2 regions of the Pelosinus sp. IPA-1 genome follow, and region 1 is predicted to be linked to the other one. Evidence: riboswitches for the same ligand, from Rfam matches in the RefSeq annotation. Region 1 holds a riboswitch; the other holds the start of a gene.

What was found. Region 1 has a riboswitch for glycine ahead of QSJ81_RS06925 (ABC transporter substrate-binding protein). Riboswitches for the same ligand answer to the same signal wherever they lie in the genome.
Region 2: it holds a riboswitch for glycine, as region 1 does, so the genes downstream of both, gcvT (glycine cleavage system aminomethyltransferase GcvT) here and QSJ81_RS06925 (ABC transporter substrate-binding protein) in region 1, are expected to answer to the same signal.

The regions. Positions count from the first base shown of each region.
Region 1 is NZ_BSVC01000003.1:21,117-36,230, forward strand. It holds gene cobA (uroporphyrinogen-III C-methyltransferase) at 1-1,061, shown strand, start outside; gene hemB (porphobilinogen synthase) at 1,061-2,035, shown strand; gene hemL (glutamate-1-semialdehyde 2,1-aminomutase) at 2,178-3,494, shown strand; gene QSJ81_RS06915 (HsmA family protein) at 3,669-4,070, shown strand; gene QSJ81_RS06920 (CitMHS family transporter) at 4,311-5,621, opposite strand; glycine riboswitch at 5,838-5,914, shown strand; glycine riboswitch at 5,923-6,024, shown strand; gene QSJ81_RS06925 (ABC transporter substrate-binding protein) at 6,407-7,573, shown strand; gene QSJ81_RS06930 (hypothetical protein) at 7,843-8,346, shown strand; gene QSJ81_RS06935 (ATP-binding protein) at 8,545-10,215, shown strand; gene QSJ81_RS06940 (cyclic nucleotide-binding domain-containing protein) at 10,444-11,577, shown strand; gene QSJ81_RS06945 (B12-binding domain-containing radical SAM protein) at 11,618-13,345, shown strand; gene QSJ81_RS06950 (ribonuclease H1 domain-containing protein) at 13,501-14,118, shown strand; gene QSJ81_RS06955 (hypothetical protein) at 14,132-14,596, shown strand; gene QSJ81_RS06960 (AEC family transporter) at 14,615-15,114, shown strand, end outside.
Region 2 is NZ_BSVC01000004.1:85,212-100,325, reverse strand. It holds gene QSJ81_RS10195 (BaiN/RdsA family NAD(P)/FAD-dependent oxidoreductase) at 1-366, opposite strand, end outside; gene QSJ81_RS10190 (pseudouridine synthase) at 465-1,187, opposite strand; gene QSJ81_RS10185 (hypothetical protein) at 1,210-2,187, opposite strand; gene QSJ81_RS10180 (hypothetical protein) at 2,199-2,609, opposite strand; gene QSJ81_RS10175 (TIGR04076 family protein) at 2,633-2,956, opposite strand; gene QSJ81_RS10170 (DJ-1/PfpI family protein) at 3,364-3,969, opposite strand; gene QSJ81_RS10165 (CBO0543 family protein) at 4,385-4,924, shown strand; gene QSJ81_RS10160 (hypothetical protein) at 5,164-5,310, opposite strand; gene lpdA (dihydrolipoyl dehydrogenase) at 5,467-6,873, opposite strand; gene lipM (octanoyltransferase LipM) at 6,905-7,732, opposite strand; gene lipS2 (LipS2 family lipoyl synthase) at 7,710-8,693, opposite strand; gene lipS1 (LipS1 family lipoyl synthase) at 8,690-9,490, opposite strand; gene gcvPB (aminomethyl-transferring glycine dehydrogenase subunit GcvPB) at 9,478-10,929, opposite strand; gene gcvPA (aminomethyl-transferring glycine dehydrogenase subunit GcvPA) at 10,926-12,272, opposite strand; gene gcvH (glycine cleavage system protein GcvH) at 12,274-12,663, opposite strand; gene gcvT (glycine cleavage system aminomethyltransferase GcvT) at 12,666-13,769, opposite strand; glycine riboswitch at 13,924-14,011, opposite strand; gene QSJ81_RS10115 (iron-containing alcohol dehydrogenase) at 14,518-15,114, opposite strand, start outside.

The DNA.
Region 1 (15,114 bases):
CTACGATTAAGTGGTCCCATTTGGCTACTGCGGTAGATACTTTAGTATTTCTAATGGGGGTAGAGAACCTACCTCATATTACAGCAAAATTAATAGAAAATGGCCGCTTGGCGGATACTCCCGCTGCAGTCATTCGCTGGGGTACGAAACCTGAACAACGGGTATTAGTTACAACAGTAGGCAAAGCAGCTGCTGATGTAGCAAGGGAGGGTATTAAGCCTCCTGCTATATTTATCGTCGGTGAAGTAGTGAATTTACGTCAAGACTTGGCTTGGTTTGATCAGCGGTTGCTATTTGGTAAAACAGCACTTGTTACTAGGGCTCGTGAGCAGGCTAGTGCTTTGACTTGTCAATTAGAAAACTTAGGTGCGCAATGTATTGAAGCACCATCCATAAAGTTGGTTCCACCAGAAAGTTATGCAGAACTGGATAAAGCCATTGATAAGCTTGCTACCTACAATTGGATGATTTTTACTAGTGTAAATGGAGTAGAACATTTTTTTAACCACTTATATAGTAAAAAACGAGATAGCCGGGCTTTAGGCAATGTGAAAATTGCTGCCATAGGAGCACAAACAGCAGCTGCGCTTAAAAATTACGGAATTTTAGCGGATATTGTACCTTTGGAATTTAGAGCGGAAGGTATTGCTGCGGCATTGACTGGACGGATTGAGCCGGGAATGTCCGTACTCATTCCAAGAGCTTTGGTAGCCAGAGATATTTTACCAGAAAAGCTAAGAGAAATGGGTGCTACTGTAGACGTAGTACCAGTGTATCGTACTCTTACAGGGGATAGCGATGGCGAAATGCTGGCAAAAAAATTGTCAGCTGGAGAAATTGATCTAGTTACATTTACCAGTTCTTCTACGGTGACTAATTTATTAGAGCTATTAGGTTCTAAGGGTTCAGAGCTTTTGCAAACTGCCAAAATTGCATGCATTGGTCCTATAACAGCTGGTACGTGTTTAGAAAATGGCATTAAGCCCGATGTAATAGCAGAGGAGTATACCATTCATGGTATGGTAGAAGCAATTACAACCTTATATAAGGAGGCTAAATAATGAACGAGCTTCTTCGTCCCCGTCGCCTTAGAGTATCAGCGGGAATACGAAAGTTAGTAAGGGAAACGACTCTTGAGATAAATAATTTGGTTTATCCCTTGTTTGTTGTGCCAGGAAGTGGGATTCGTAAAGAAATTCCTTCTATGCCCAATGTATTTCATCTATCTGCGGATATGGCAGTCAAAGAAGTGGCTGAAGCATATGCCTTAGGCATACCGGCTGTTATTATATTCGGAATCCCTGAATATAAGGATGAACAAGGTTCAAGTGCCTGGGATATGAATAGTCCGGTACAAAAGGCTATGAGTTTGATTAAAGCAGCCCTTCCTAGTATGGTTGTGATCGGCGATGTGTGCCTATGTGAATATACGAGTCATGGTCATTGTGGTATGCTAGAAGGCCATGAGGTAGACAACGATAGTACATTGCCACTATTGGCGAAGACTGCTCTTAGCCAAGCCCAGGCAGGGGCAGATATCATTGCTCCTTCGGACATGATGGATGGTCGGATTTTAGCCATTCGTAATGCGCTAAACGAAAATGGGTACAAGAATGTATCCATTATGTCCTATGCAGTGAAGTATGCCTCGGCTTATTATGGTCCGTTCCGTGATGCAGCTGATTCTGCACCACAGTTTGGTGACCGTCACAGTTATCAAATGGACCCAGCTAATAGCCGAGAAGCTATGCGTGAAGTAGAGTTAGATATAGCCGAGGGCGCAGATATCATTATGGTAAAACCGGCGTTAGCCTATTTGGATATTGTTCGCCAAGTGAGAGATAACTTTGATTATCCTCTTGCTGTGTATAATGTGAGTGGTGAATACTCTATGGTAAAGGCAGCAGCAGCCCAAGGCTGGATTGATGAGAAACGTACTGTAATGGAAACTTTGCTCAGCATGAAACGGGCAGGTGCAGATATTATTATTACCTATCATGCTATGGATGTTGCCCGCTGGTTAAAAGAAGAATAAAGATAACAAATATATAACCACCAAGACACAATGCCCTTAGCGCAACACACAAAGGAGAACATAAAGGATAAGCCCTTTGTGAAAAATTTTGTGCCCTTTGTGTCTTGGTGGTTCGATTATTATTTTTTTAGGGGGTCTACTAATGACATTGAACTTGGAAAAATCAATTAAGGCATTTCAAGAAGCGAAGGAATGTATTCCTGGTGGCGTCAATAGTCCTGTTCGCTCTTTTCGTGGTGTAGGTGGTACGCCACCTTTTATTGCTAGCGCAAAGGGAAGTTACTTGTATGATATCGACGGAAATAAATATATCGACTATATTGGTTCTTGGGGGCCAATGATTTTAGGCCATGCCCATCCTGCAGTAGTGGAAGCCTTGACTCAAGCTGTAGGTAGAGGAACGAGCTATGGGGCACCTACCCTTTTAGAGACAGAACTAGCTAAATTAGTGAAGCAGGCTGTACCATCAATGGAATTGGTACGTATGGTTAACTCCGGTACAGAAGCTACGATGAGTGTCCTACGTTTGGCAAGAGCTTATACGAAACGTAATAAGATTGTAAAATTTATTGGCTGTTATCATGGTCATCACGATAGTCTTTTAGTGAAAGCCGGATCTGGTGCCGCTACCCTAGGAGTTCCTGATAGTCCAGGCGTTTCTCAGGCTGTTGCTGGCGGAACAATTTCCGTAGACTATAATGATATTTCCGCATTGAAAGAAACTTTTAGTAAATACGGCGAGGAGATTGCGGCCGTTATTATAGAACCTGTAGCAGGTAATATGGGGATGGTATTGCCGAAAGAGGGGTATTTAGCAGCTGTACGAGAAGTGACAGAACAATATGGTGCATTACTAATCTTTGATGAAGTAATGACTGGTTTTAGAGTAGCTTATAATGGCGCTCAGTCTGTGTTTGGCATAAAACCTGATCTTACCTGCTTAGGCAAAATTATTGGCGGTGGGTTGCCTGTAGGTGCGTATGGTGGACGGCAAGATATTATGGAGTTAATTTCTCCAGCGGGTCCCGTATACCAGGCTGGTACACTGAGCGGAAATCCCTTGGCAATGACGGCAGGTATTACAACGTTGTCAATACTATCTCAGGCACCTGAATTGTATGAAGTGTTAGGTAAGAAAACAGAAAGCTTATGTGCTGGTATTCGGGCACAGGCAGACAAATTTGGCTTCTCCTTACAATATCATCAACTTGGCGCTATGTTTGGCATGTTTTTCACCGACAAACCAGTTTATGACTATGAAAGCGCTAAACAATCAGATATTGGTGCTTTCAATACCTTTTATCATGCAATGCTAGAAAAGGGAGTATATATGGCTCCTTCACAATTTGAAGCAGGCTTTATGTCAGCGGCTCATTCAGAAGAAGATATTGCTGCAACCATTGCAGCTAGCGGTTATGCTTTTGGCAAAGTGGCAGAATATCATAAGCAAAAGAAATAATGCAGGGTAAAACCCTTATGCAGATTACCCACAGCCAAATGGCTGTGGGATTATTTTTTAAAGGGAGTAGTGTTAGTTTGTTTTTATGCAATAAATCATCGTTTATTTCGTCAATAAGAGTAGTGAAACGATTTAAGTTGAATCGATGAGATTTGGTAGAAATGAGGAATTATCATGTCGAGTGGAATTATCTTTATAAATTCTGCCTTTGTATTCTATACCATTGGAGTTTGGAGTGAAAAAATACAAGGTGAGTTGAAAAGAGTACATTTAATCTTATTTTGGTTTGGGATTATTTGTGATGTTCTAGGAACAAGGGCGATGGGGGAATTTTCTAAGACACAAGTAGAAGGAGTTAACCAAGCTATTTCTCAGTACATGCAAATACCTAACAATTTTCACAGCCTTACTGGTATAGTGGCACTTTCATTAATGCTACTACATGCATGTTGGGCAACTATTATTATTGTAAATAAAAAAGATATTTGGACAAGAAAATTTCATCGTTATAGTTTGATCGTTTGGATATTATGGTTAATACCATTTGTAAGTGGAGCAGTTTTTCATTTCATGTAAAAAATTGGTTGGTAAGCTCGACTAACATACATAAGAAAAACGCTAAGCGTCCTTTTTGAACCACAAAGACACAAAGGGGTTCTATCCATTTCATTCCCATCTTCTTTGTGTGCCGCGATAGCAGCATTGTGTCTTTGTGGTTCAATCTTTTAACTAGAAACTTATAAATTCTGATACCATAAAAAACTCCTACAGCTTTTCGGTTTGAAAAGACTGTAGGAGTTTTTTTCATTTCTATTATTATAAACTAATGGCTCCAGTTACTATTGCCACCACGATATTCAATATCATTAGTCCAAAGGCCCACCATATGCCGCCTTTTTGTAGGTCGCCAAAGGTAATATCACACATTCCCACCAATAACCATAATGCTGCTACCAGTGGACTCAACATGTGTACCGGTGTTCCCAACAAGGAGGCTCGACCAATTTCCGCAGCACCGATTCCATAAGTCGCAGCCATCTGGTTCAGTACTGGTAACACGCCAAAGTAGAAGGCGTCATTGGATAACAAGAAGGACAGTGGAGCACTTAACAGCGCTGTAATCATCCCCATGTGTGATCCCAAACCAGTTGGGATAATTCCTATTAGAAATGTTGCCATAGCATCTGTCATTTTAGTTCCTGTTAATATGCCCATAAATATCCCAGCGGCGAAAACCACTGCGGTAACCTGTAGAGCTTCTTTGGCATGAGCCAACATACGCCCTTGCTGTTCTTTAACCTTAGGAAAGTTTACAATTAAAGCCAATGCGCTTCCCGCCAAAAAGATGATTGGAATCGAGACTCCGATCTTCTTTTCTACAAGTAACAGGCCCATAAGAGTTAGGGTCATAATCAGATTAACCCAGAATAATTTAGGACGCTTAAACTCAGGATTTTTCGATACCACTTCTTTAGCAATGCCGTCGATCATAGAGTCTTCTATTTGGATAACTCCCAATCTAGCCCGTTCTCTTTTACCCAATACATATCCCATCAATGCTATATAGGCAAATCCACAAATGATTACAGGAACCAAGGGATTAAAAATTTCAGCTGCATCAAGTTTTAACGCTGCTAAAACCCTAGCCGTGGGAGCTGCCCATGGAAACATATTCTTCACGGCAGTCACCATTGCGCATATTACTGCTAATATGACGGGATTAATGCCAATCCTCTTATATAGAGGTAACATTGCTGTACAGGTAATCATGAAGACTACAGCACCTTCTCCTTCTAAAGAGGCTATGATTGCTAATAAAGTTGTTCCTACAACGATTTTTAGCGGGTCACCTTTAACTTTCTTTAATATTTGAACAATGAGTCCATCAAATAAACCCACGTCCACCATAATACCAAAATACATAACAGCAAACATCATCATAATTGCCGTTGGTGCTATGGTCTTAACACCATCCATCATAAGCTTACCAATTGTGGGAGCGAACCCGCCTAATAGTCCAAATGTAATCGGTATAATAATTAGTGCAGCAAATCCAGTCATCCTTTTAGACATTATTAGGTACATGAAAGTAATAACCATAAGAAATCCAAGTAAAGTTAATATAATAGAACGACTCCTTTCAAATTAACAATTTCATTTAGATTATAAAATTAAATATTATGAAAATATAGAAAAAGGTCATTTAAAACATTTAGTTCATAAAGAAAATAGAGAGTTGGAAATTTGAAAAATACTTATATAATACTATTGAATAATTTGATGTATTGTTTTATAATGATACTTACAGTGAATGTTTTTTCTACAACTACATATGTTTACCGAATGAAGTTTGCGGGAGAGTGGCTAGAATAGCCCGCCGAAGGAGTAAAACTCTCAGGCACTCGGACCACCGAGTAGAACCGTAAGTGGACGGAACTCTGGAGAGACTCTTAAATTGAGCGCCGAAGGTGAAATACAGCAATGATAAGTTGCTGACAAATCTCTCAGGCAAAAGGACAGAGACAAAAATCGTGATATACAGGGATATTTCTATATCTCTTTATATTGTGATGCTGAAAACGCCATTTTTGGTGTGTTCATTTGTTTTTCCAGAGTCAAATCAGAGATGATTTGACTCTTTAATTTTTATCCGATGACTAAACCGCTCTAAAACTCCCTTCTTCATCTCGTTAACAGTCTGTAATTCCCTGCCCTTGAAGGTCAGGGAAACAGGCTGTAAACTCGAAATAAGTTCGAATTAGGGGTCTCCGGACCCAAGGCTCACTTATATAAGCGGGAGTTAAGAGCGGCTAAGTTCCTGGATAAGTGCGACTAAGATTCAGATGGAGTTAAAACTCCATCTAAATCAAGTCTTCTTTATATAAACAATTTAAAAAAGGGGAGAAATTTTTATGAGTAAAATTAGTTTTAAGTTGGTAGTGGTATCTTTGGTAGTTCTAATAATGGCAGGGGTTCTCGCGGGCTGCGGCAGTTCTAGCTCGAAAGATATTAAAATTGGTATTCTCAATGAAATGACAGGTGGTAATGCGACGATGGGGACTTCGTCGGCAAATGGCGCGAAAATGGCAATTAAAGAAGCCAATGCAAAAGGCGGGGTACTTGGCAAGCAACTCCAAGCCGTCATTGCTGATAATAAAAGTGAACCTTCTGAATCGGCAAATGCTATGACAAAGCTAGCAACACAAGATAAAGTAGTTGCTGTAACAGGTATCTTTGCTAGTTCGAATGCCATTGCAACTTCAAGCGTAGCGGAAGCAACTAAAGTTCCTTTTGTGGCAGTAGGGGCTACTAATCCTAAAGTAACAGTAGATGAGAAGAGCGGTAAGGTGAAAGATTATACTTTTAGGGTCTGTTTTATCGACCCCTTCCAAGGGACAGTTGGAGCAAACTTTGTACTTAATACATTGCAACTGAAAAAGGCAGTTATGTTAGTTGATAGTAGCAGTGATTATAGCAAAGGTTTATCATCCTTCTTTAAAGATGCCTTTACCAAAGGCGGCGGAAATATTTTAGCGGAAGAAGCTTATTTGCAAAAGGATCAAGATTTTAAAACCATTTTGACAAAAGTTAAGGCATTAAATGCGGAGGTAATTTATATCCCGGGTTATTATGAGGAAGTAGGTAAAATTGTGAAACAAGCCCGCGAAATTGGGATTACGGTACCAATCGTAGGTGGGGATGGATGGGATTCACCTAAGTTAGTAGAAGTAGGAACTGGAGCCGCCCTTAATAATACTTATTTCACCAATCACTATTCGGTAGATGATACTAGTGCTACTTCTCAGGCTTTTGTAGAGGCTTATAAGAAGGAGTATGGGCAAGTGCCAGATGCTATGGCTGTCCTTGGTTATGATGCAGCGAACATTGTAATTGATGCGATTAAACGTGCCAATAGCATTGATCCTGAAAAGATTCGTGAGGCTTTAGCTACCACCAAGGATTTTTCAGCAATTACGGGGGCGACGACCTTAAATGCAACTCATGATGCTGTTAAGAGTGTAGTTATTATTGAAATGAAAGATGGTAAACAAGTGTTTAAAGCCAATGTAAAACCATAATAAGATAGAATAAACTCCTGTACTATTCTACTAAGAATTTGTACAGGAGTTTTGTTCCGGAATCAGAAAGTATACACTTCCTTGATTCCAAGTAAGAACGACTAAGGCTTCTGCCTGCGTCCGAGGACTTGGCACAAGCCAAGTCTTTTCTTATATTGCACGTTTTTCCTCTACTTCGCATAGAATACAAAAAAAAGTGTAGTGATGTATTAGGTATAAATATATTCTGAATCATCTTAAATGAAAATTTCATTTCAGGAGGGAAAAGTATGGAAGAGGATAGAAAATCCAAAGCGTGCGATGGTTGTTGCGATTTGATTTTTGAAACTATGCCCAATAATCGGCCACCTGCGATTGCCCAGGCTTTTTGGCTACAGGCAACTGCTACAGGAGAGATTTGCGGCAGAGGGTGTGAAGGACATATTCAAGTATCAGCTCAAGGGCTAATTCCCCTAGGAGTGTATACTTTATTTTTTGTAACGGATAGAGGGCTTTGGCCGGCAGCTCCTTTATCAGCTGTTTATACCTCTGATGGTTTTGACCCAAATCGACTAGTTGTAAATACTAATGGTACTTTAAATTACTACGTTGCTCCCTTAGATTATAATCCATTAAGAGGCATTCCCACGCCGAGTGGTGTAGCCAAAATTACAAGCGTAATTATTTCACTACACAGTGATCGGCTTACTAATGGCTTAAGTCTTGGCGATCCCAATGTTAATGTATTTAATCAGTTAACGGCTCCCATGTGTTTTCCCCGTACAGAGGAGTAAACAACACGTAAGAATAGAATTAAAGCAAAACACTATTCCATTATAAAAAATGGTAATAGTGTTTTGCTATTTCAACGGAATACATATTTTTACACTTAAATTGAAATATATAGTAAATAATAGAGGAATTTAAATGAATATATAGAAAATGTTTACATATATGGAATTCGTGTCTGCGGATAAAAATGAGGTGTAAATGTGACATTAATTGATACATCCTTACTGGCAACAATATCAGGTACGATAGCAGTATTACTTGTGTACATATATCTATATGTGCAATATAAGGAACCATTTATAGGATTGTGGATTTTAAGTTGGTTAATTCATCTAATCCGCAGTATATTTTTTAAAATGCCCATATTTGGGGGGGCAGGGGTAGAATTTCAAATTTCATTTCAAATCTTGTCAGTTTTGTCTAGTTTGCTACTTGTATGGGGAACTAATAAATTTATTAATAAACGCGTGAGTAGGCTGTGGTTATACGGAGCAATTATTAGTAGCGGGTTAAGCTATTTTGCAATTGGATCACATCAAGATTTCTTCTATAAGGCTATGCCCTCATGTACCTTCATTAGTAGCATTTATATTTGGACTGGTATTGTATTTTTTTACTATTTAAACATTACTGGAGTGGGTAAATATATTACTGGAGCTGCTTTTATTCTTCTAGGAGCCCATACTATCGATTATATTTTTATGGAGAATGTAGTATGGTTCGCTCCATGGGGTTATTTATTTGATGCAATATTACGGTTTATTATAGCTGTGGGCACCTTATTAGTGTATTTTGAAAAAACACGGGAAGATCTAACGAATAAAGAAAAATACTATCGATTATTTACGGAAAATGCTGTGGATATTATTTTTCGTTACCGAATCGTCCCCGAGCAGGGTTTTGAATATATTAGCCCAGCAGTTACAGAAATTACTGGGTATACGGCTGAGGAATTTTATAATGATCCTGAGCTAATATTAAAAATGATTCACCCTAAAGATGTAGCATTATATGAGGATGCAAAGAAAAACTTGCATGTGGCTAATTCTATGGTGACTACCCGGGTACTTTGTAAGAATCTTAGTGAAATATGGGTGGAACAAAAGTTCAATTTTATTTATGGAGAAAATAATCAAATTGTTGCTATTGAAGGAATTGCACGAGATATAACTACTCGAAAAATGTTAGAACAAGATGTAGCCCGTCTCGATCGACTGAATACAGTTGGGCAGATGGCAGCGAGTGTCGCTCACGAGATTAGGAACCCTATGACTACGGTACGTGGATATTTGCAACTGATTGGAAATAAAAAAGAATTTGCTCTCTATAAGGAACAGTTTGTGTTGGTAATGGACGAGTTGGACAGGACAAATTCCATTATTAGTGAGTATCTTTCTCTTAGTCAAAATCGGGTAATGGATTTTAAATTGTGTCAGTTGAATGAAATTATTGAATCCATGTATCCGCTGCTGCAGGCTGATAGCAATGCCTGTAATAAATATATAAAACTAGAATTACAGAGAATTCCTAAATTATATATCGATGAAAAAGAAATCCGACAATTAATATTAAATCTGGTTCGTAATGGACTAGAGTCCATGAAAGAAGGAAAATCATTAACAATCCGAACTTATTTGGAAAATGAGGAAACAATTTTGGCCATACGGGATGAAGGTGGGGGGATCGCTGCTCACATTTTAGATAATTTAGGCAAACCCTTTGTGACGACGAAGGCGGACGGAACAGGAATTGGTTTAGCGATTTGTTATCGAATTGCAAATCGTCATAAGGCAAAGATAACGGTAGAGACAAGTACACAAGGAACCACATTTTTTATTTGTTTTAAACTACTACAGGGATTGGCAATGTAACGAAAAAAGATAATAGAGTATTAGAAAAAGAGAACCTTTAGTGAGGTTCTCTTTTTTTTTGCAAAATTTACTTATAATTACAAAAATGTCCATTTTATTACAAATCTTACAGGAGTTTTCATTGTGGAGAGAAGAACATGGTTCTATTAGGAGGTGGTGCCTATGAATCGGCTATAGCTTTTCTCTAGTCAGTAGATAATTTTATGGTCAAAAAAGGAGGACAAATGTATGAATTTACAAACGGCAGAGCTAAAAGTAAGAACTAGTGAGGGTAGTGAAAATTGTATAAAAATTAAAAAAGCATCGACTAAAAGAGAAAGGGAAGCTATTTATAAGTTGCGTTATCGAGTGTACGTAGAAGAGATGGGGAAAACGCCCATGTTGTCGGCGAATCATAAAGAAAAGAAAATTGTAGATGCCGTAGATGACCAGAGTGTGTTGTTATATGCCCAATTAGGGGCAGAGGTTATAGGTACTATAAGAGTAACCGTTGGAAATATGGGGGCATTTCCGACTGAGTTACAACAAGTATTTAAAATGAAACAATTTGATGATTTCTTACAAGGAACGGCAAACCAAAAACATTCTTTAAGCACTAAAATGATGGTTATTTCTAAGTACCGAAGTTCGCAAGCGGCCTATCTATTATTATCGAAAGCGTATGAAGTATTTCGAGATGAAGGGGTGCAATTTATATTTGGAGGATGCAGCCCTTATTTGGTACCCCTGTATGAACGTCTTGGCTTTCGGAGATTGGGGTATAACTTCATTGAACGTGGCTTTGGTCTGATCATTCCATTGTTTTTAATTACAGAAGATATTAAACATCTCCAGACGGTTAGATCACCCTTCCTCCGTGTTGCCAAACAAAGAAAAAACAGCCCAGATGCGGCAAAATGGTTTTTAGAGGAATTCCCACAGTCGACTAAGGTGGTAAACACTCAGTTAACCACCAAAGAACAGCTGTGGGCTTATGTACAAGGAGAATTAAGGGGTCAGAGTATTTCTATTCTCAAAGGATTAATGGAAGAAGAAGCAATGCAGGTATTGCATATGGGCACAATCTTTCATTGCCAGGAAGGCGACACCATTATAAATACTGGCGAAGTAACAAAGGAGCTATATATCTTGCTGTCAGGGAAGGTTACGGTACTATCCAATGGGGTGGCAAGTGAGAAGGTGCCAGGGCAATGCTTCGGCAGAGCAGGGTTAATACAAGCACAAGTACAAAAAAATGACGTTTCTGCCACTACTGAGTCGGAAGTTATGGTAATTTCTCAGCAAGCTTTCGAAAAGTTTTACAGAAGCAATCCTACGATTGGCATCAAGGTTTTACAGAATCTAACTAGTTGCAAAGGGTAAAAGTAGAGGTTCTCTAAAAATAAAAAGTGGAGGAATTGAAATGAAATATGGTATTGAATTATTACTGGTAAATAGCCTTGCAATAAGGCAGCGAATTACATCGGATACGGCGTTAGAAAATAGTTTGGCAATGATTCGTACGTATCTTGAAGATACGGGAATTGCGGCAGAAATTATTGATAATGTTCGTACCTCTTACATTGAAAAAGGTGTACCTAGATGGTGCTTGGCACTTCTTCGCTGGATTGTAGGATTGCAGTTAAAGGTATATCAGAAAGGAAATCAAAAATTAGCTTTATTTCTCATGCTGTTTAGTTGGCCCTTGCAAGCCTTGTCCTTGTTTTGCAAGCGTAGGTACATGAATCAGATGGTGGAAGACATCGTCAAGATGGTTAAAGAACAGGAGATTCCTTTTGTCGGTATTAAGACATGGTATGGTGATTCTTTTCAATGGGCGATTCATTTAGCGTCTCGGCTTAGAAGGGAATGCCCAGAAACCGTTGTCATTGCTGGCGGACCTCAAGTAAAGGTATATGGTGAAAATACCTTGAAAGATGATGAGTTTGACCTAGCCATTATGGGGCCAGGCGAAGAAATGCTAGAACAGTTAATTAGATTGCGCAGAAAAACCCAAGGAAAAGCTGCGTTTTTAAAAGCAGTTAAGGATGAGATTAGCAGTTCGCCCTTACTTAGAACTGGTGGTTTTCATGCAGTGAAATGTGTAAATGACAAGGCAAGTTTTCAGGAAACCATTCCCCGTTATCGAGGTGTTGATTTAGAAGATAAAATACTTTTTCACACCTTAGTAGATGGTGTGGGGTGCAGTTGGAATCAATGCAACTTTTGCTCCCATACTAGGCAGCTTATCCATTATCAAGGTCGCCCTGTAGAACAAATTATCGAAGAAATGAGAGCTATGACAAAGCTTGGCATTGCTTTTTTTCGATTTAGTAGTTCAGAAACACCTCTTGAACAAGGACGAAAAATTGCCCAGGCAATACTTGATAGTGGCCTCAAAGTAAACTATTCTATGTTTATACGAGCTACCAAAGTATCTAGTCAAACTTATGATGATTTTTCAATTATGATAAAATCAGGCTTGAGAGCAGTTTTTATGGGAGGCGAAACGGGGCATGATCTGATTAATGACCAAGTTATGAATAAGGGGGTTACTAAGAAAGAGATTATTGACACGATACAATGCATAAAGTTAGCTGCGGATATTGTCAATGAACCATGCCGTATTGGACTTTCCCTGATCTATCCGTGCCCTTTAGTTGCGAATGTAACCTTAGAGGATGTTTTCGCAGAAAATATCAGCCTAATTGAGCAAACAATGCCGAGTACAGTTGTTGTAAATCCTCCTGGAGCCTTTCCTGATACGGAATGGTTTGATCAGGCAGATCAATTTGGTTTTGATATTGGTGATGACTTTGTCTATAGCCTGATGCGGTATGAGTATTCCATATACAAGCCTGCTGAGTTCTGGCCTAAGTTAAATGTGTCTTTACAAGGCATGCAAAGTATAGATTTACTCCGTGAAACTGGCAAACTCCGTAAAGCCGTTGCAGATATGGGAATTCCTACGGACATTTCCGATGAATATCTCATGATGACAGAAGCGATTGGCTATCGTTCAAAATTGGATTTATTGAATTTCAAAAAAGATTCCCTTTTGGACATCATGACAGGGAGTACCTATTATTCAAAAGATATTGTAAAACGTATTAATGATCATAGCAGAAAGTTAGCAAAGCTGAATCAATAAATGTACCTAACTTTTAGTAAATAGGAAGGGGTAGACTTTCACTGAGTATGTGAACGTCTACCCTAAAAATTAATTACTTGCTTTTTATAAATCAGAAGACATAAAATATAAGTGGACTAGCCGGACATGTGATAACCAAAAGTAAGGAGAGACATATGGCAGATAAAAAAGTGTACGCCGTTAGAAAAGGCAGACAGGCAGGTTTATTCTATAGCTGGCCCCAGTGTCAGGAACAAATAAAAGGATATTCAGGAGCTGAGTATAAGAGTTTTAAGACGGAAGAAGAAGCGAATGCTTACCTTGCGGGGGCAGTGAATAAGGTAATACCATCTCTTCCTACAGGAGAAATTTCCGATAATGTTATGCTTGCTTACGTTGATGGCAGTTATAACATTGCAACAAAGGAATATTCGGCAGGAGTTGTTATCTTGTGGAAAGGAGAGGAAATTACCTTTAGTCAAAAAGGAAATGATCCTGAATTGGCACCGATGCGTAATGTAGCAGGAGAAACCATGGGGGCTAAAATCGCGATGACGTATGCCTTAGAACAGGGTGTACCTACAATCGTTATATATCATGACTACGAAGGCATAGAAAAGTGGTGTACCAAAGCCTGGGAAGCAAAACAAGAGGGAACCAAAAAGTATAAACAGTTTTATGAACAAGCCGCAAAACAATTGGAGATCCACTTTGTAAAGGTTAAGGCCCATTCAGGAGATAAATATAATGAACAGGCAGATCAACTAGCTAAGGCAGCTTTACAGTTACAGTAATGGAGGAAAAATAATGAATGAAAAGTTTTTACAGATGAAACCTGGACGGGATTTAGATATTGCAGTGGCCCTAGAGGTGATGGGGTTTATTTGGTTGAAGCACTTATTACAATTTAGCGCTGAACTTGCCGTAAAATGGCTGGGAACACCAGCGGATATTGAACAATCTGGTGGAGTATATACTGCACTGACAAAAGAGAGTGAAATGGTGAGTTTAAAACTTAGAGAAAATTTTGATGAGGCAGTACCTGCCTTTTCTACGGAAATGGAGTCAGCCCAGAAGGTAATAGAGCATATGAACGCCATTGGGTATATCTACAATCTAGAAAAAGGAATAGTAGAAGGCGAAAGTGTATATTATGCATCGTTTAAAAAAGTTGGAATTCAGTCTGAGATAGCCCCTGCAGGCTTTTCAACCCAACTAGAAGCAATAGCGAAAGCGGCTCTGGTAGCTGTATTATCTGATAGGGAAAAGTAGGTTAGGAGTCTTTTAAATATGATTATTTTTCATACAATTGAAAGTATATTTAGTATTGTTTTAATGATTGCAACAGGTTATGTTCTTACCAATAAAGGCTGGTTTAACCCAGAGGCATCCAAGTTATTTTCACGTATCATAACGAATATTGCGCTTCCTACTTATATGATTTGGAATTTAATGAGTACCTTTAACAAAGATGGGTTACTTCATCTAGCTACAGGATTGGTTGTGCCCTTTTCTTCTATGTTAGCTTGTTATATTGTAGGTTATGTTGTTTCCAAAGTAATAAAAGTTAGGCCTAATCGGCAAGGGACTTTTCGATCAATGTTCTTTGTTTCCAATAGTATCTTTATTGGCATACCTGTAAATTTAGCCTTGTTTGGCGAAGAAAGTGTGCCTTATGTCTTATTGTATTATATCGCCAACACATCTCTATTTTGGACGATTGGTGCCGGTGGTATTCGGAATGATGGTGCGCTAGGTAAAGAAAAAGTATCTCCTCTAGAGGTAGTGAA
Region 2 (15,114 bases), on a different contig from region 1:
AAGTTCTTTAAAGGCTTTCATAAAAGCTTCTACGACATCTTTTGCTTGATCGCTTACAGGGAAGACACGTCCACCTCGTTCTACCTTAGTCATTACTCCATAACTATGTAAAAAATCAATGATGTCTTGGTTACTAAAGCTATATAAGGCACTATAGATAAAGGAGCCATTTCCCGGCATGTTTTTGATAATAGTTTCCTTATCAGCAATATTAGTAATATTACATCTACCTTTACCAGTAATAGATAATTTCCTACCTACAACAGACATCTTTTCTAAAATAGTTACTTTTCCACCATTTTGGCTGGCACTAACGGCGGCCATCATTCCTGCAGGACCAGCACCAATTACAATAATCTTTTTCATCTAAACACCCTTTCATGTAGACTTTAGTACGTAAAATTCCTATATGTAGTATAACAAAAAGCCCTTATTATGTTGCAAATAAGGGCTCACACTCTTATTTATTTATTGAGATTCTGTAAGGCTTCTACTTCTTGAGGAAGTAAATGTCTATAACTACCTCGGCGTAAACCTTCAAGTGTCAGAAAGGCAAATTGAACCCGTTTAAGTTGCTTCACATCTGAACCGATTGCCTCAAACATACGTCGTATTTGACGATTTTTGCCTTCATGAATTGTGATTTGTAGACTCGTCATATTTCTTTCGCGATCAAAATCTATCATGTTTATTACAGCGGGTGCTGTCATGCCATCCTCTAATTGAATGCCAACCCTAAGTAAGTCTAGTTTTTCCTGTGACGGTCTGCCAGCAACTTTGGCTATGTAAGTTTTATCTATTTTCTTACTTGGATGTATTAATGCATGGGTTAGTGCGCCATCATTAGTTAATAATAGTAGGCCTTCTGTATTATAATCAAGCCGACCTACTGGGTAGATACGCTGCGTAATATCACTAACTAATGATGCCACTGTTTTACGATCTTGGGGATCTTTTAGTGTAGTTAATATTCCTTTTGGTTTATACAGTAAAATATAGACGAGTTTCTCACCGGCTATAGGTTTACCGTCAACCATAATCCGGTCTTTACCTGGAATTACTTTCGTCCCCATTTCCGTAACTACCTTACCGTTTACCGTCACTCGACCTTGTTGTATAATTTTCTCGGATTCTCTTCTAGAAGCAACTCCAGCTTGACTGATAACTTTCTGCAAACGTTCCAATATAATAAGCTCCTTTGAAAAATAATTAATCTACCATAATGTTATAAAAATCAGTTTGTTGCTTACAAAGTCTAATTTCTTTGTTTCCCTGTACCTTTTTTAAGCAACTGCCACAAATACCTTCACCGCAACACATTGTAGCATTATTAGTCGCCACCATAGGTATATTAACTCCTGCTTCCTGCATAGCTGTTATTATTCCATAATGTTGACTATCAGGTCCAGCGCTTACTATAAGGTCGGGCTTCTCCTGATTTATCCACTTTTTAAGCGTAGGCATCCCTACCTTACGCAAGGAAGGTACAACATGTACTAGAGCACCTAGTTGATGTAATTCTTCTGCAATAAATATACTTCCGACTTTACCAGGGGCTAATATGGTCAAAACTTGATTATTCTTATCCTTATTCATTAAATTAACCGCAAGAGGTAAACCAGGGGCTTGCCCTATACCACCAGCTACTAATATTATCTTACCATAAGTAAGATTGTCAATCCAGGGCTGACCTAAAACTCCGTTCCAGTATGGTCCACGTACGACTATTTTACAGTTATTATCGGCTATAATCCTAAGTGATTTAGGTCCGATGGTTTCTATGACTACTTGTATCGTATTATTTTCCACTTTCATAATATTAACGGGGAAAGAAAAAAAGTGTGGATCATTTGGACGCCGTAAAAAAACAAAAGAACCAATTGAAGTTAATTGTTCGGCAAATTCATCACTCACTTGCATTTCTAGCCTATATGTATTCTCACTAATTTGTTCTTTTATAACAAAGTTAACCTCTTCTTCCTTCCTTGTTTTTATGATTTCATCACTTTGTGGTTGTTTTTTATACTGCCAATGTTTTTCGTATAATATACATACTCCCGCCCAGTTGCAATTACAAGTACCGTCCCCTTTTAAATGGCTGCAAACAACACACTGATTCGTTTCTGCTAATAAACAAGGGCAATATTTTGAATTAATATCAATACACTGGAATATATTCCTATCCATCTTATACCTCCTTATACTAGGCATATATTATAGATATCATTCAATCCAGCACGAGTTACTCTTTCATTTATTTCAGTACGGTTTATAGAATAAAGGGATAGATTTTTCATTCTTTCAAAGTATACAGATCCTGAAAAAGAATAACGCATACTCAATCCCGCTTCAGTTTTCATCTGTTCATGGACAAAGTGGATGAAGTCACCAGATACTAATGTTGCTGGTAATTCTAAATATTGCATATCCAAACAATGTCTAACAGTGTAATTTACAGTATGATATGCAATAATACTTTTCTTCATTATACTAAATAATAGGACATTCTTTTGATGTAGCCATCCATTATTTCCTATAATAAATACAAGAAACTCCCTAAACTCTAGGGAGTTTCTTATGTTTCCATTCTTTGAACAATTTGCCTTCATCTAAGAAAACTGCTTATTAAATCTTAAATACTATTTTCAATTCTTTCTAATTTATAAAGAATTGGATGAAGCCCATCAGCGCAACAGAATATTTCAGTTCCTTTCTGCTTAATCCAAGGATAATCATGCCCTAGTGCTAAAAATACAACCTTATCTTGAGCTCCTGCCCAAGCCCAACTACAAAATCCTTCGGGTTTATTGCAATTCTTAGACACATATTCTTGTCCTTCATTATATTTTAAACAGGTAGTATGTACTCCCTCTGAGGCATATTCTTTGTGGATATCACCTACTTCGATCTTTTTTAGAACAGTAATTTTCACTTCACAATATCTCGTTGCTCCCATATTCTACCTCCGATGCTTATTGATAAATTTATCTAAATCACTTTTTCAGTAAATCCTGATGTATAAAGATAGTTATCAACCATACCTCCTCATAAAGTTTGGTATGTTTCAAGCCCTCTTGTACAAATAATACACAATTGAGCAAGGTAATAATATTTCGAATAACTCCGTATAAAGGATATGATTTTATTGCAAGCTAAAATTAAAAAAGGGGTGTATTTATGCTATCTGCAAGTAGTGAATCTGAATATATGAAATGTGATGCTTGTGGTCAAGAAAGAGAATGTTTTGTACAACGTAAATTTGGCAATGAACAGGCCCTGTGTGTATATTGTTTGTCTGCGATATATTGCTATTTATAAAAAATTGGGGATCCACTTTGACTTCCCTTATTCTATATAAACCAATTATTCATACATCTTGGAGAACGGGTCATAGTTACTATTTTCATTCCAGAAGTATTCAATTCTTTGACTAATCTCTAATGCTTTTTCCTTCCCCAAAAGGTCTGCTATAAATCCTAATGTCATATCTATTCCAGCCGATACCCCTGAAGATGTATATATATTATTATCCCGTACCCATCGTGCTTCTTTTATCCACAGAACATCTTTCCCTTGCTCTGTAACCCAATTAAATGCTCTTTTATTTGTTGTTGCTCTTTTTCCATTTAGCATTCCCGTTTTAGCGAGTAAAGCCGCACCTGTACAAATGCTAAGTATATATTTTGATTGACTAGAAAAATTTTTAATAAGATTTATAAAATTGTTGTCTTGAATATTTTCTCTTGTTCCAATCCCACCTGGCACAAGAAAAATTTTTTCTTTACTTTTTTCGTTTGTATATAAATTAGTATCTACTCTTACATTTTGAGAGCTTTCAACAATTCCTCCATTAACAGATACAAAATTCAATTTAAAGATATCAGGCACCGTCCCAAGTATTTCAACAGGCCCAAAGACATCTAATGTTTCAAATTTATCAAATAAAAGTATGTCCACTCTGTAGATCATATTAATTCCTCCATCTTAATTATCGTTTACTTGTTTTTTTATCAGCTAATTTTTAGCTTAGCCGTCATCACTTTATTAAGATGATACCTTTATCCCTTTACTGGTTATATATAACCAGCGACATATGTAACTCCTTTTTAAGTTTCCAATAAAGTCTCTGCTTTTAAATCACCCATAGAAAATAAATCTAACATATCTTAAACGTACTACCTAATCCCAAAAATTCCTGCTATAAGCAATTAAAACTTATGACATGCATACGCATCCACAATCTTAGACTAAGCTATTAAATAGTTAGTGTTTGTGTTACGTTAGTCTCCTTTTTACCGCATAGTTCTTGTGAAATAAACCAACACTTTAACACAAGTAATTCTGCTAAAAAGGCTAAGTATGTCAACTCACTGGAGGGAACAAGATGCCTGATTTGTATGAAGTTGGAAGACTATCGGCCAACATCTCCTACCAACATTGGATTTCTAAGGAACTTTTTTCATTTGGTTGGTTCATTACGGTTGGTGTACTTATCGTTACGTATGGTATATGGTTTAAACTAGTTGATAAGCGAAGGATAAAAGACCTACTATTGTTAGGTTCACTCTGTGCCGTAGCCTTTGCTGTAATAGATACTACTCTTGTTGGTTTTTTAGGATTGTGGAGTTTTAAAATCAGGCTCCTTCCATTTCAACCGCCTTTATTCATAGTAGGTCTTACTATGGGGCCAATTATGTATATGTTAGTATTTCAGTATACATCTTCATGGAGAAGTTTCCTTCTATGGAATGGTATCGGTTGTGCAGTTATCGTTTTTGTAATCTTGCCTGTGTATTCTTTATTAGGCATTTTTCAACTTTATAAATGGAACTGGTTCTATCACTTTTTACTTTTCTTCATAGTTGGAACCGTAGCTAGAGGACTCCTCTATTGGTTTACTAGTATGGAGCAAATAGATCAATGATTGGTATATCATAAGAAAAATAAAAACCAAAGTAATTGTAGGCTTGCGAAAGCAAACACCATATTATCCTTACATTTCATTAGAATTAACCCACCATTATATAAAATAACTCCTACTATCCCCAGTACTACATAAAGATATGTATTACGCCATATCTATTCTATTTTTTTAGATATTGAACGAAAGAACGCTCAATACCGTCCTAATCACATTCCTGTCCATTTTTTTTGCCGGAGAAGTCATTCTACTTCAGAAATCTTCTTCTGCCTGATTATACGAATAGCAACTTTAATCATAACTGCGTATCCTCTAGCCAATTTAGCTAAATCTTTATGAGGATTATAACTTACTGTCACGTTACACTTAGGGGATGTTGTTTTTCCCACGCTCACCACCTCTTCTACAGTTTATGAGCTACTGGTTTCCAACATTACTATAGATAAAAAATATAATGACGCAGAAAAGACACAGCACTATTCCACTACTAAATGGACGTGCTGTGTCTTATATTTCAAAAATGTCTTTAGTAAACTAGAAAATATTCATAGAGGTCGCCCTTTCAAGATAAACTGATGGATGATATCACCATTAATTCCATGGGCGCTCTCCATTACCGTCTCAGATAAACTAGGATGAGGGTGAATTGTGTGTGCAATTTGATCTGCCGTTAAGCCATTATGAATAGCGATTGCACCTTCCATAATTAGATCACTAGCGTGGGCTCCTAAGATGTGCATGCCTAATATTTTATTACTATTAGCATCGGCTATAATTTTGACCAAACCATCTGTTTCACCCATAGAAACAGCCTTACCATTACTAGCAAAATTAAATTTACTAACTTTTATATCTATGTTTGTGTCTTGAGCCTCCTTCTCAGTAAGCCCAACCATAGCTAATTCTGGCGTAGTAAATATACAACCTGGCACCGCACTGTAATCCATACTAACATTATCACCCAATGCATTTTCTGCAGCAACCATACCCTCTGCCGAGGCGGCATGAGCCCACATTTCCTCTCCAGTGACATCACCGATAGCATAAATTCCAGGTATATTGGTCTCCATTTTGCTGTTCACCTTAATACCAGCCTGGCTGTAATCAATACCTGCAGCTTCAAGCCCTAGCCCAGCTACTATAGGTTTTCGGCCAGTTGCTACTAATACTTTTCCCACAGTGAGTTCTTGAATTGACTTACCATTATCAAGAGAAACCTTAACGCCTTCGTTGTTTTCCTCCATACCAATTACTTTGGTATTTGTCAGCATTTTTATGCCCTGTTTGCGTAGAAGGATCCCCATACGTTTGACTATTTCATTGTCAATATTTGGTAAAATTGTCGGTAGCATTTCTACTACGGTTACTTCTGAGCCAAAGGATTGAAAAATAGCGGCAAATTCAATCCCTACCGCACCCGCACCAATGACCATCATACTGCTTGGAACATGATCTATCTCTAGCAGCTGATTACTGTCAATGACATTAGGCAAATCCTGGCCTGGTATAGGTAAATGCATGGGCTCAGAACCTGTAGCAACAATAATATTTTTTGCTTCATAACTGATTTTCTCTTTTCCTTGTGTGATAATCAACCGATTTGGCCCTTCTAGTACTCCTACTCCATGTATCATTTCTATAGCATTGCTTTTGATTAACTGTTCAATACCGCCACGCAGCTTGTTAACAACTTGATTCTTACGTAATCTAATGGCATCAAAATCAAATCCTATATTCTCAGCCTGTAGACCAAATTCATGACAACTCTTAAGTTCTTGCCATTTTTCAGCGCTTTTTAATAAGGTTTTGGTAGGAATACAACCGCGGTTTAAGCAGACTCCCCCCATCTTATCCTTTTCTACCAATAATACTTTCCCGCCTAATTGGGCCGCTCGTATGGCGGCAACATAGCCTCCAGGACCACCGCCGATCACCGCTACATCATAATCCATTTTTTCTCCTCCCTCGTATTGTTGCCACTGCTTATCGAAGCATTTTCCAGGAGTCCTGACTGTATTTTGTTGACGCCAATTCTTTACTTACTCTTTGTTCTTCTTCTGTAAGTTCTCCACCCACTAGCTTGATGCTTAGAGCCGTCCCAAAAGCCTCGGGCATGGGATGATACACTTCTTGCCACGTCACGGTTCTTCCTAGCACATCTTCAATCGCTGTAGCTCTCTCCTTTAACATTTGAGCTGTCTGCTGGCGTTTTTCTACTGATGGCAACCGCAGTAACTCTACAAACTGCTCAGCGGAAAAGCGCAATAGTAATGATCCATGCTGTAAAATAACGCCATTCTTACGTACCTGGGCACTTCCCGCCAGCTTTCGCCCTTCCACTGTTACTTCGTAATGAGAAGGAGCATCAAAACAGGCCGCTGACGCAGGTTGTTTTTTCCTTTGCCCATAAATCGCGGCAGGCACAGTCATTTGCGCCTGTATACCAAGTTCCTTAAGACCAACTAATAAACCATTGCTAAAATAACGATAAGATGCCGTAATGGTTTTAGGGATTAGAGGGTTATCTTCTTGGACAACAATACTATAGGTGAGCTCAGCGTCATGCAGAACAGCTCTGCCTCCAGTTAATCTGCGTACCACGTCAATGTTACGCTCTTTACATTGGTCCAAATCAATTTCAGACATCACCCTTTGAAAATATCCTAGACTAACTGCAGCAGGCTGCCAGCCATAGAACCTGAGTGTGGGCGGAACTTTACCAGCGCTATGTGCCAGTAATATGGCTTCATCAATAGCCATATTTGTTGCGGCATCAGCGAATCCACTGTTAATTAGTCGCCAGTTCATCATTTTCTCCCCTAATAATTTCGCACTCCTTAATCGCCTTAGTAACTTCTAAAGACGTAAGGCGGCGAGGATAATTATACATAAGACCGCCAGGACGCTCATTATAGTAAGGACGATTACAATCATCACAACCGCTTGTTTGAAATGCTTGACCGTCTTTTAATATCCCTAATAACTCAACCTTTGGTACGTTATACTCGGAAATGATCCCATCCTGGTAGCCAATGATATCCTGCTTATATCCGTTCCTAAGCAGATGATGAGCAATCTGAATGCGCCGATAGTGAGCAATTGTAGGCGCATTCAGATGTGCCCAAGGGGTCCCACGTATAGGAGTAAAAGCAAATAAGCCAATTCGGATTCCTTTGTCGATACAGACCGCCATTCGACTCACCATATCCGCTTCACTTTCTCCTAATCCTACTATGAGATGCGTGGTAACAAGGCCTGGCAATGCCAGTGCGCACTCTAGTAAGAGGCTCCACTTAGAAGCCCACTGACCTTTTTTTACCTTCCCAAATAACTCTGGCGTAGCGGCATCGAGCGCAATACAGACCCTTTCTGCGCCTCTTGATACAAGCTCTCTCGCCTGCTTTACTGTTTCTAGATGACTGGATATGCAGATGGGAACCGCACTGTTAGCATGTAATAATTCAAGTGCATCGACAGTGGTATCCCAACTATTTGCGCTGTATACCACTTGCAAACAAGCTCGCTTTATTGCTCCTGCTTCATAAGTATCTCTGATTCCGGCGGCAGCTTCTTCCTTCGGAAAAACTGGCCAAGTCACCCTGGAAAGCAGATTTACTCTAGCTTCACTGTCCCGTGACTGGGCACAAAATTGACAGTTATTTTTGCACCTTTCCCCGAGCATAATATAAGCAGTAGTAGGAAGAACATCCGCTTTAAATTTCTTTTTGCCAATTAGGCAGGCTGTACCTGCAGAAAGTTTCCAAAGGTTCATAGTACGCAGCACTCCTCAGTCCGTAAGATAGACATGCCTAATTCTTTTGCTAGTGCCACAGCTTTAGGCGTAGGATTGACAATCGTATCCATACCGATTTTAACCGCCCATTGATCAATTTCACTACGATAATGCCCACCAGGACGCATACAACCTAAGTGAATGGGTATCGAAGGACATACCTGACGAGCCCACGTTAATAGTTTTACTACATCCTCCATCTTTGGGGGCAAACAATTTGCATAACGAGTCCCACGAGTTGGTGTAAAAATAATAAATGTTAATGCATCCATACCAAGCTCCTGTAAAAGCTTTACTGCTTGATATTCGCCTCTGATCTCACCAGCATGTAGACCAATGCAAATATGGGGCATCACCTTAACTTTTTGACGTAATTCTTTATAACAATGGATATAATCACTTACTGTCCGTTCTATACCAAAGACTTCACGAATGGTCTCATCATCACCAACAAAATCAAAAGAGATACAGTCAGCAATCTCAGTGATTTCTACAATTTCAGCCTTATCTATTAATCCCACATGAAGATTATAAAGCCTTCCTTGTTTTAAGGCTCTCAGTTCAGAAATATGCTGACCAATAGGAACGGTCCCGTCAGCTTTACAGCCGCCGCTAATCAAAAAGCTAGTAGCGTTGCTCTCCTGCATAGCAGAGATTGGCAACATATGTTTCAGATAATGACCACCACAATGAGCGCAATTTTGTTCACAGCGATTTTCTGTGACACTGATAGATTTGGTATTCTGGGGGTATGTAAAACAAATTACTCTTTCCATCTTACAACCGGTTTGCGAGCGGCCAAAGTTTCATCTAAACGCCCAACTACAGTAGTACTGGGAGCACTCTTAATTAGGGACTGGTCTTCTTTGGCCTCCTGCGCAATTTTCCTCATTACAGCAATAAATCCATCTAAGGTTTCCTTGCTTTCTGTATCCGTTGGTTCAATCATAAGTGCTTCTTCTACAATCATAGGGAAATATATGGTGGGTGGATGATAACCATAATCCAGTAGTCGCTTGGCAATATCTAGTGTTCGAATGCCATATTGTGTTTGTTCCTTGGATGTTAAGATACATTCATGCATACAAAAACGAGTAAAAGGAGCATGGTACTGCTGCCGTAACTGGGTCAAACAGTAATTGGCATTCATTACAGCATCTTGACTGGCTTGGCGCAATCCATCTGGACCTAAAGCACGGATATAAGCGTAGGCACGAACAATAATCCCAAAATTACCATAGAAAGAATGTACCTTGCCAATAGACAGTGGACGATTATGATCCAGGTCATATTTGCTTCCATCAAAAGTGAGCACAGGGGTAGGCAAAAATGGAACAAGGCTACGCTTTACACCTACAGGTCCTGAGCCTGGACCACCACCTCCATGTGGTGTACCAAAGGTCTTATGAAGATTAAAGTGGACAACATCAAAGCCCATATCTCCAGGCCTAACAATCCCCATAATGGCATTGGCATTAGCCCCATCATAATATAATAGTCCACCCGCATTATGGACAATGCTAGCAATTTCTTGAATATTGGTTTCGAACAATCCCAAGGTGCTTGGATTAGTCAACATGAGGGCAGCCGTATCTGGCCCTACTGCTGTGCGGAGTGCATCTAAATTGATCGATCCATCTTCATTTGACTTTATTTCTACAATTTCCATCCCACATACGGCAGCTGATGCAGGATTGGTGCCATGAGCCGAGTCAGGCACGATAACTTTGTTTCGAGTTTCCCCATTGCGCCGATGATAGGCCCGAATCAGCTTTAATCCTGTCAATTCACCATGAGCACCTGCAACTGGCTGCATGGTAACAGCATCCATTCCTGCAAGCTCAGCAAGATACTGTTCCATGTTATATAACAGTTCTAAGGCTCCCTGCACTGTTTCAGGCTGCTGCAAAGGATGCAATAAAGCAAATCCAGGATAACGGGCGATATCTTCATTCACTTTTGGGTTATACTTCATGGTGCACGAACCTAATGGATAAAAACCTGAATCTACACCAAAATTCCGTTCAGACAGTTCTGTGTAATGACGTATTAAATCTAGTTGACTGACTTCTGGCAGGGCCGCAGGATTTTTTCGTAAAAATTCTTGGGGTATTAATGATGTAATGGCTTCTTGTGGTACATCACATTTAGGCATATCTACAGCACAGCGACCTTCTTTCCCTATTTCAAAAATCAAGGATTTAGTTTTTCTCATACTATCGCCCCCAATTTCTTTACCAATCGGTTAATATCGTCCTGTGTCCTGTTTTCTGTTACACACAATAACATACAGTTTTTAAGTTCTGGATAATAAATACCAAGGTCCAATCCACCAATCATTTTTTCATGTAGTAATTCTTCATTGATTTGGGTAATAGATTTTGGACAACGTATAATAAATTCTTTTAAATAACTTGCCCCAAATACAGAGTTGAATCCTTCTAATTTTGTTAGCTCACGGTATGCGTAGTGAGATTTTTGCAGTGATAATTCGGCTACCTGACGCAGGCCCTCTTTACCAACAGCGCTCAAATATACAGCAGCTGTTAAGGCGCACAAAGCTTCATTGGAGCAGATATTTGAAGTCGCCTTTTCCCTACGTATATGCTGTTCCCTTGCTTGTAAGGTTAACACGAATCCTCGATTACCATCATGGTCCACGGTCTGCCCCACAATACGACCAGGCATCTTGCGCATCAGTTTTTCTTTAGCAGCAAAAAAACCCAGACAAGGACCACCAAAAGCAGTCGCCAATCCCATAGACTGGCCTTCGCCAACTACGATATCTGCACCAAGTTCACCAGGTGCTTCTAAAATACCTAAGGAAATAGGATCGACAGCCACGATAAGCAATGCTCCTTCTGCATGAATAAGATCAGCAACTTTTTTTATATCTTCAATACACCCGAAAAAATTAGGTGATTGAATGATAACAGCAGCGATATTTTTGTTTATTAATTGTGTGAGTTCTTCCCTATTTGCAGTACCATCTTTATAACCAAACTCTGTTGGTTTATATCCCCAATCCATTCCGTACGTAGTGAGTACAGTGCGATAATGAGGATGCACTGTGTTTACTACCAGCACTTCACTGCGATTTGTGACGTTACAGGCCATCATTGCTGCCTCGGCTAAGGCGGTACCACCGTCATACATGGAAGCATTAGAGACTTCCATCCCTGTTAACTGGCAGATCATACTTTGGTATTCCCATAATGCTTGCAAGTATCCTTGAGAGATTTCTGGTTGATATTGAGTGTAAGCTGTATAAAACTCAGAACGTCTTATTACATGGTCAATCACACTTGGTATGTAGTGATCATAAGCCCCTGCGCCTAGAAAACAAGTATATTCCTGGAGATTAGCATTTACCCCAGCTAATTTATGAAGGTAGTTTATCAAATCTGGCTCCGACATGGGAGCTGGTAACTGTAGTGGGCGATTAAATAATAGATGGGTGGGAATATCATTAAAAAGATCTTCCACTTTCTCTACACCAATGGCGGCAAGCATGGTACGGCGGTCTTCGTAAGTATGAGGTAAATAACTCCACCCCATTTTAATGACCTCCTTCAGCTATTAATTTTTCATACTCGTCACTACTAAGTAGTTGGTTAAAGTCCGCTGGATCGGCTATTTCGATGACTACCAGCCAACCCTCGCCGTAAGGATCTTCATTCATAATTTCTGGTGCATCAGTAAGCGTCTCATTTACTTCCACAATCACACCACCAACAGGTGCATAAATATCAGATACTGCTTTCACTGATTCTACCACTGAAAAACCCGCCCCTACAGCTATCTTGCTATCCACTGTAGGCACCTCAACAAACACTACATCACCAAGCTGAGACTGAGCATAATCGGTAATACCCACCCTTGCACGAGTTCCCTCAATTTTCACCCATTCATGGTCGCGTGAATACTTTAATTCTACTGGAGTTTTCATTTTTATTTCCCCTTTCTATTATAAAATGGTTTAGGAATTACTTGAGCAGCTACTTTTTTACCACGAATCTCTATATCAAATTGCTGTCCAACTATAGCAAATTCGGCTTCTACTAAAGCAAGACCGATATTCTTATCCAAACTTGGCGAATAGGTTCCTGTGGTTACTATCCCAATACATCGTCCTTGTGCCATTACAGGATATTCAGCCCGAGCTATCCCTCGTCCAGTTATAACAAAACCTACATTTTTACGTCTTACGCCATTTTTCTTTTGCTCTGCCAAAGAAGCACAACCAATAAAGTCACCTTTGTCCAGCTTCACAAACATACCAATCCCTGCTTCTAAGGGGGAAATATCCTTGGATAATTCATGCCCATAGAGTGGCAGGCAAGCTTCAAAACGCAGAGTATCTCTACAGCCTAGGCCTGCAGGTAACAGCCCATAAGATTTACCTGCAGTCATTATAGAATTCCATAATGATGCTGCATCCTCTGGGCGACAGTAAATTTCAAATCCATCTTCGCCAGTATAACCAGTTCTAGATACTAGCGTCTCCTTGCCCGCCAACATTACTTTTGGTAAAAACCAATAATACTCTAGATTTTCTAAAGCTATATCTGTCAATTGGCTAAGAATAGCCTGAGCTAGGGGACCCTGCAAGGCTAGCTGCGCTGTGTGATCGGATAAATTGATTAATTCTGTATGAAAGCCGCCCTTATTTTCCTGCATCCACTGCCAATCTTTCTCAATATTAGCAGCATTAATAACTAATAAATATTCTTCTTCACCCTGTTTATAAATAAGCAAATCATCAACAGTACCACCATCCTGATAGCACATGGGCGTATACTGTATTTTATGATTAGCAAGGCGAGATACATCATTCGTTACTAATTTTTGTACAAATGCAAAGGCATCAGGCCCCTTAACAAGTACCTCCCCCATATGTGAAACATCGAATAAGCCAGCCTTTTCTCTAACTGCTCGATGTTCCTCCAAAATCCCGGTATACTGTACTGGCAGTAACCAACCTCCAAATTCAACAATCTTTCCACCGTACTCTAAATGAGTCTCATATAGAGGCGTCTTTTTTGATGCTGCCATAATCCATCTCCCCTTTCTACTTGTTTTCTTAAAAATAAAGACAGAGACAAAGGCGGACGAATCCCCCTTTGTCTCTGTCTGTTGTACCTGAGAGTTTTGCCTAAATAGGCTCCCCATCGGTGACGCCTTTACAAGGCGTACTCTCCAGAGTATAGTCCGGTTACGGTCCTTTTTGCCTGAGAGTTTGACAAAGTTCTTGCTCCTTCGGCGCCGCATTCAGCGATCTCTCCCTATAACCATCATTCTATATGCATTATTTTACTATTAAGAATATTCTAACAAAATGGCTAATTTATGTCAATCGTATTTTATCGATGATTATCCCTGTTAAAATTCGCATTTAAATCCTTGTAGGATTTTACTTATTAATAGATATGATGATAAAAAGTGCTTTTTGCCATTTTTTTAAGTCGGCTTAATGTTTCAGGAGAAATCCCTAAATAAGATGCAACATGCATTTTACTTTAGGATAGATAACTAACTGATTCTCAATAGAGTATCGGTAACGTTGGGCATTATATAAAAGAAAGCTCGCTACTCTCTTTTCTTTTATATAATAAATGTATTCTGTGTGTCGTCTAGTAATGACACCAAATATTGGCTCACTTTCAATATAAGTCACATAATCTGTATAATAACTAATACATCTGAATTTTCTATGCTGAAGATATCTTATCGTCGTAATATTTCTCGTGAACATACAAAATGCTTACAAGGATTCCGCCCAGGAATCCTTGTAAGCATTATTTTATAGAGAATCCGCATATATAGCAGCAACTGTCTCCCGGCTGGCCTCAATTGGTGCCATACTGAGTAGTAGCCCCAAACTAGGAGTTTCAAAAGCTAAATCTGTAAGACGGGCCACATCACCATCAACAAACCCTTCCTCACGTAAGTTCTCTTTTATACCGAGTGCCTTAAGCCACTGTTTCAATCCACTGTAAGCAGTATATGCTTCTTCTGGAGTACCTTTGATTCCAGGTATTAAGGGTGCTAGGATATCTGCTAAAATAGTTCCCTTGGCTGGATAAATGTGTTTCACTACTGCTGGCAATAAAATGCCTAGTCCTGAACCATGGGCCAAATCTGGTTTCATGCCACTAAGAGGATGTTCCATAGCATGCGTAAAATGTAAAAGTCCATTATCGAAGGCAACACCAGCGATCATTGAAGCATACAATAAATAATAGCGTGCTTCCAGATCCTTCGGATTATGTTGAGCTAATGGAAGGTAATGGGCAACTAAACGAATTGTTTCTCGAGCTAAGCTTATGGCAAAAGGGTTGCCCAATTTAGTGGTAGCCGCCTCGACAACATGATTGATAGCATCAATTGATACATAGGC